Regions from separate parts of the Streptomyces changchenzhani genome, predicted to be linked through region 2. Evidence: riboswitches for the same ligand, from Rfam matches in the RefSeq annotation. Region 2 holds a riboswitch; the other holds the start of a gene.

Region 1 (3,402 bases), on a different contig from region 2:
CTCGAACACACCGTGCGTGGACGGGTAGGTGACCATGAGCACCGCGAGCTCGGCGCCGTGCTGCTCGATCTTCGCGTGCAGGTCGTCGACGTCGACGTCGCCGTCCTCGCGCGTCTTGACGACCACGACCTTCATCCCGGCCATCACCGCGCTCGCCGCGTTGGTGCCGTGCGCGGACGACGGGATCAGGCACACGGTGCGCTGAGCGTCGCCATTGGCCCGGTGGTAGGCCCGTACGGCCAGCAGGCCGGCGAGCTCACCCTGCGATCCGGCGTTGGGCTGGATGGACACCGCGTCGTACCCGGTGACCTCAGCGAGGCGCTCCTCCAGCTCACGGATGAGCGTCAGGTAGCCCTGTGCCTGCTCGACCGGCGCGAAGGGGTGGATCTGCCCGAACTCGGGCCAGGTGACCGGCTCCATCTCGGTGGTCGCGTTCAGCTTCATGGTGCAGGAGCCGAGCGGGATCATGCCGCGGTCGAGCGCGTAGTCGCGGTCGGCGAGTTTGCGCAGGTAGCGCAGCATCGCGGTCTCGGAGCGGTGCTGGTGGAACACCGGGTGGGCCAGGTAGTCGTCGGTGCGCAGCAGGCCGGCGGGCAGCGTCTCGGCCGTCGACACGTCCAGCGCCTCCAGGTCGCCGTCGACACCGAAGGCCGACCAGACCGCGGTGATCTCGGCGCGGGCCGTCGTCTCGTCGCAGGCGATCGAGAGGGTGTCGGCGTCGACCAGGCGCAGGTTGACCCCGCCCTCACGCGCCGCGGCGAGTACCTCGGCGGCCCTGCCGGGGACGCGCGCGGTGAGAGTGTCGAAGTACGAGCCGTGCACGATCTCCACGCCGCCCGCCCGCAGGCCCTCGGCGAGCAGTACGGCGTACCGGTGGGTGCGGCCGGCGATGCCGCGCAGCCCGTCCGGGCCGTGGTAGACGGCGTACATACCGGCCATCACCGCGAGGAGCACCTGCGCGGTACAGATGTTGCTGGTGGCCTTCTCCCGGCGGATGTGCTGCTCACGCGTCTGCAGCGCCAGCCGGTAGGCCTTGTTGCCGTCGGCGTCGACGGACACACCGACGAGCCGGCCGGGCAGGCTGCGGGCGAACTTCTCGCGCACGGCCATGAAGCCGGCGTGCGGGCCGCCGAAGCCCATCGGCACACCGAAGCGCTGGGTGGTGCCCACCGCGATGTCCGCACCCAGCTCGCCGGGCGAGGTGAGCAGCGTCAGCGCCAGCAGGTCGGCGGCGACGGTGACGATCGCACCGAGCTCGTGCGCCTGCGCGACGACGGGCTTGATGTCCCGTACGACGCCGGAGGCTCCCGGGTACTGCAGCAGCACACCGAAGACGCCGCGCTCGGCGACCTCGGCCGGGATCCCGTCGCTCAGATCGGCGACGACGACCTCGACACCGGTCGGCTCGGCGCGGGTCTGGATCACCGCGACGGTCTGCGGGAAGGCGTCGGAGTCGATCAGGAAGACGCCCTTCTTGACCTTGCCGACCCGGCGGGAGAGTGCCATGGCCTCGGCGGCGGCGGTGCCCTCGTCGAGCAGCGAGGCGCCGGAGGTGGGCAGCCCGGTCAGGTCGGCCACCATCGTCTGGAAGTTGAGGAGCGCCTCCAGCCGGCCCTGCGAGATTTCCGGCTGGTAGGGCGTGTACGCCGTGTACCAGGAGGGGCTCTCCATCACGTTGCGCAGGATCACCGGCGGCGTGAAGGTGCCGTAGTAGCCGAGCCCGATCATCGGGGCGAGCACCTGGTTGCTGTCCGCGAGCGTGCGCAGCTCGGCCTGTACTTCGGCCTCGGTGCGCGCGTCCGGCAGGGCCAGCGCCTCGGTGCTCTTGATGACGTCCGGCACCGCGGCCGCGGTCAGCTCGTCGAGCGAGCCGTAGCCGACCTGGGCGAGCATTTTGGCCTGCGCTTCGGCATCGGGGCCGATGTGGCGCTGCTCGAAGGGGATGCCACGCTCAAGCTGTGAGAGCGGAATGCGGTTTGCGGTCATCTGCGGAAGGCCTCCTGGTCTGACGCGACCTGCGAGGGCACCACTGCGGGTACCCGGACGGCCTCCCCCTCTGTCATCTCAACCTGAGAGCTTCACCGGGGCGCGAAAAACACGCTCCGACTTTCACCGTCGGTGAGGGAAGGCTCCGTCCGGGCAGTGCTCCTTGCGGAGACATGCCCGTGCGACTCCCACCCTGCTTTCCAGAGTGACCTCGTCCATGCGGTACGGGGGCCTGAGAGATTCCGGGGAGGATTTGCTCCTTCGGCGCCTCCGGCACGTTCACGTTCGCCGGAGGACTCTCCCGCACGGGGTCAGTAGCCGTTTGCCAGCCTACCAGCGAGCCCAGTCACCCATCCCTCGAGTGGCCGGGGTCCCCGATGTGCACTTTCGTAGTGTTTACGGAGCAGTTGCGATCAGTTGGAGGGACCGTGCAGACCGACATCGATCCGCGCAGCCTGATCGGCCGCAAGGCGTACGACCGCAATGGCACCAAGATCGGAACGGTGGACGAGGTGTACCTCGACGACGCCACGGGAGTCCCGGAATGGGCGGCCGTACGCACCGGCCTCTTCAGCCGGGACGCCTTCGTGCCCCTGGAGCCGAGCGAGGTCGTGGACCAGTCACTGCACGTCCCCTTCGAGCGGGCGCTCATCAAGGACGCCCCGGACTTCGGCGTGGGCCGCCATCTCTCCCCGGAGCAGGAGCTGCAGCTCTATCACCACTACGGGCTGGAGATCTCGCCGCCCGCATCCGACCGGGACTTCGGCAAGCTGGCGGGCGAGGACACCACCTGAGCCTCCCGGCCCCCTGATTCCCCCGGCTCCGCCGACTCGTCCGCCGCCCGTACCAGCGGAAGCGGATCGGAAGGCTCCAGATCGGGATCGTCCACCTTGAAGGTCCGTACCCACCCGGGCCTCGATGTCGGCTCCTCGAAGCGCACCGTGACCCGCCCCAGGCCGCTGCCCTGCACCCAGCCGGCTCCGTGCTGGGCATGCCGTACGTCGTGTCCCGCGTGCCACCGCCGCTCCGGCAGCGGCTCGGGCGCCCGCTCCAGCGCCGCTCCGCCCCCGTACGGCTCTCCTTCCCCCGCATTTCCTTCCTCGGCCCCCGCGTCTTCGCCTGCCGCCTCCTCCGCCGCTGCCCTCTCGGTCTCAGCCTTCTCTGTCGCCGCCTGGGCGAAGAGGTCCTCCTGGGTGTAGTCCGCGAGCCCGGTGACCCCCACGCCGAGCAGTCGCACCCCGCCCGTGGTGTCCACCGATTCCAGCAGCCGCCCCGCGGCCTCCCGCACCACGCCCGGATCGTCCGTGGGCCCGCGCAGGGTCTCGGAGCGCGTCAGCGTCGAGAAGTCGTACCGCCGCACCTTGAGCACGACCGTCCTGCCCGACCGCCCGGCCGCCCGCAGCCGCACCACGCACC
Region 2 (3,402 bases):
CTGACCAAGCTGCCCCTGCCGGTGCCGCTGCCGCCGCTGCCAGCCCTGCCGGTGCCGGTGCCGCCCCTCCCGCTGCCGGTGCCGCTGCCGCTCTAGCGGCCACGGACGCCTGCGCGTCGACGGGACCCGGTCCGCGTGCCCGATGCGGACCGGGTCCCGCCGCGCTGTCGGGCACCCGAAGCCCGGCCGTAGCTCGAAGCCGCTACTCGAAGTCGATGGCCCGCAGCGCGGTCGCCGCCGCCCGGTCCAGCAGTACGGCCGAGGCGCACCCGGCGGGCAGCGTGCCGCTCTCCGCGTCCCGCACGAGCCGCCCCACCGCCCGCCGGTGGCGGGCGAAGGCGTACCCGGAAACACCCCGGCCGCGCTCCTGCTGCCCGGCCCGCGCCACCTCGGGCGTGACGTCGAGCAGCAGCAGATGCAGGGCCACGCCCCTGCGCCGGGCGTCGCGCGACAGCCAGCCCCGCACCCAGGCGAGCGTGCCGCAGTCGTGCACGACGACGCTCTCGCCGGAGCGCAGGGCGCGCCGCAGCCCGGCGTAGTGCGCGGCGCGGACGAGGGGGCGGTAGAGCGCGTACGGCAGGAAGCGCGGCATCCGGCGCTGCCACCGCTCGCGCACGTCCTGCGAGTCGATGCGGCGGGAAGCCGCCGCGCGCCGGATCAGCGTGCTCTTGCCGCTGCCGGGCAGTCCGGAGACGACCACCACGTCCCCCGCCGCGAAGACCAGGCTCCCCGGGCTGCGGCCGGCGCGGTCGCGCAGATCAGAGACGGTGGCCACGGGCCGACAGGCCGTCTCCGTGGCCGGTGCGCCCTGCTGTGCGGGCACCACGTCGCGCGCGACCCCCGCGCTCGTCGCGTAATACGCACCGGGCTGCTGCACCGTCATCGCACTCCCCCATGTCGGGTCCCCCACCCTTGCCCAAGAAGTGTAAAGAATAGGTAATGGGCCACAAGCCATTTGCGGATGCGGCCGGTTGACGTCCGCTTCGGCCCGCCCGACCCGCCGCCCCGCGATGCGTGCAATGATGTGCCCGCCAACTCCATAACGGCCGCTTGAATCCGCGCGGGAGAGTCCGGAGCACCCAGTTCGTCTGGTGCTGCTCGGACGCCGAAGGAGCAAGTTCCTCCCTTGAATCTCTCAGGCCCCGAACCGCGCGGGCGAGGCAGATCTGAAAAGCGAGCCGCCTTTGTGGCGGCTCCACCCAAGGTGCAAGTCACGACCACACTTACGTGCGGTCGTGGTGAACCTCTCAGGTTCCGATGACAGATGGGGAGGATGTGTCCTCGCCTGTCATGCCCTGGGAGCCCCACACATGAGCAATGTCCCCCGTCTCACCGCCCTCGATGCACTGCATCGCTCGCTGGGCGCGACCATGACCGACTTCGCGGGCTGGGACATGCCGCTGCGGTACGGCAGTGAGCGCGACGAGCATCTCGCCGTACGCACGCACGCCGGCCTCTTCGACCTGTCCCACATGGGCGAGATCGCCGTCACCGGGCCGCAGGCCGCCGCCCTGCTGAACCACGCGCTCGTCGGCAACATCGGGACGGTCGGCCCCGGCCGCGCCCGCTACACCATGATCTGCCAGGAGGACGGCGGGATCCTGGACGATCTGATCGTCTACCGCCTTGCCGACACCGAGGCCCCCGAATATCTGGTGGTCGCCAACGCCGGCAACGCCCAGGTGGTCCTGGACGCCCTGACCGCTCGCGCCACCGGCTTCGAGGCCGACGTACGCGACGATCGTGACGCGTACGCGCTGATCGCCGTCCAGGGCCCCGAGTCCCCCGGCATCCTGAAGTCCCTGACCGACGCCGATCTGGACGGGCTAAAGTACTACGCGGGCCTGCCCGGCACCGTCGCGGGCGTCCCGGCGCTCATCGCACGTACCGGCTACACCGGCGAGGACGGCTTCGAGCTGTTCGTCGATCCGCAGCACGCCGAGAAGCTGTGGCGGGCGCTGACCGAGGCCGGCGCCCCCGTCGGTCTGGTCCCCTGCGGCCTGTCCTGCCGCGACACGCTGCGCCTGGAGGCGGGCATGCCGCTGTACGGGCACGAGCTGACCACCGCGCTGACGCCGTTCGACGCGGGCCTGGGCCGGGTCGTGAAGTTCGAGAAGGAGGGCGACTTCGTCGGCCGCGCCGCCCTTGAGGCCGCCGCCGAGCGCGCCGAGACCGCGCCGCCGCGCAAGCTGGTCGGCCTGATCGCCGAGGGCCGCCGGGTGCCGCGCGCCGGGTACCAGGTGGTCGCGGACGGCAAGGTCATCGGCGAGGTCACATCGGGTGCCCCGTCCCCGACGCTGGGCAAGCCGATCGCCATCGCGTACGTCGACCCGGCGCATGCGGCGCCCGGCACGCCCGGGGTGGGTGTGGACATCCGCGGGGCACACGAGCCCTACGAGGTCGTCGCGCTGCCGTTCTACAAGCGCCAGAAGTAGCCCGCCGGTCCGAGACGCGAGTCTCACTCCGCAAGACCACCGTTCCTCAGCACTCCCCCGCGTACAGGAGAATTCAGGTCATGAGCAACCCCCAGCAGCTGCGGTACAGCAAGGAGCACGAGTGGCTCGCGACCGCCGAGGACGGCGTCGCGACGATCGGCATCACCGAGTTCGCGGCCAACGCGCTCGGCGACGTCGTTTATGCCCAGCTCCCCGAGGTAGGCGACACGGTGACCGCGGGCGAGACCTGCGGTGAGCTGGAGTCGACCAAGTCGGTCAGCGACCTGTACGCGCCGGTGACCGGTGAGGTCACCGAGTTCAACCAGGACGTCGTCGACGACCCCTCGCTGGTGAACTCCGCCCCGTTCGAGGGCGGCTGGCTGTTCAAGGTGCGCGTCACCCAGGAGCCGGACGACCTGCTCTCCGCCGACGAGTACACCGCTCTCTCCGGCAACTAACCGGGTGGCCGGTCGGCCGCCCCAAGCCCCAAGCCTCAAGCCCGAAGCCCGAAGCCCGACGACTCGAACGGGACCGTGATGACTGTTCTCGACACTCCCCTGCATGAGCTCGACCCGGACGTCGCCGCCGCCGTCGACGCCGAGCTGCTCCGCCAGCAGACCACCCTCGAAATGATCGCCTCGGAGAACTTCGCTCCGGTGGCCGTCATGGAGGCCCAGGGCTCCGTCCTCACCAACAAGTACGCCGAGGGTTACCCCGGCCGCCGCTACTACGGCGGCTGCGAGCACGTCGACGTGATCGAGCAGATCGCGATCGACCGCGTCAAGGCGCTCTTCGGCGCCGAGCACGCGAACGTGCAGCCGCACTCGGGCGCCCAGGCCAACGCCGCCGCGATGGTCGCGCTGATCAAGCCGGGCGACACGATCATGGGTCTGAACCTCGCCCACGGCGGGCACCTGACCCACGGCATGAAGATCAACTTCTCCGGCAAGCTCTACAACGTGGTCGC

What was found. A riboswitch is a leader RNA that binds a small molecule or an ion and turns the genes downstream of it on or off. The one in region 2 is predicted to bind glycine.
Region 1: it holds a riboswitch for glycine, as region 2 does, so the genes downstream of both, gcvP (aminomethyl-transferring glycine dehydrogenase) here and gcvT (glycine cleavage system aminomethyltransferase GcvT) in region 2, are expected to answer to the same signal.

What each region holds. Positions count from the first base shown of each region.
Region 1 covers NZ_JBDHNH010000013.1:10,957-14,358, reverse strand. The annotation lists gene gcvP (aminomethyl-transferring glycine dehydrogenase) at 1-1,986, opposite strand, end outside; glycine riboswitch at 2,197-2,300, opposite strand; gene ABCR94_RS32640 (PRC-barrel domain-containing protein) at 2,415-2,780, shown strand; gene ABCR94_RS32635 (DNA polymerase IV) at 2,708-3,402, opposite strand, start outside.
Region 2 covers NZ_JBDHNH010000002.1:195,702-199,103, forward strand. The annotation lists gene ABCR94_RS09115 (hypothetical protein) at 1-96, shown strand, start outside; gene ABCR94_RS09120 (AAA family ATPase) at 203-883, opposite strand; glycine riboswitch at 1,052-1,160, shown strand; glycine riboswitch at 1,161-1,274, shown strand; gene gcvT (glycine cleavage system aminomethyltransferase GcvT) at 1,311-2,435, shown strand; gene gcvH (glycine cleavage system protein GcvH) at 2,516-2,893, shown strand; gene glyA (serine hydroxymethyltransferase) at 2,972-3,402, shown strand, end outside.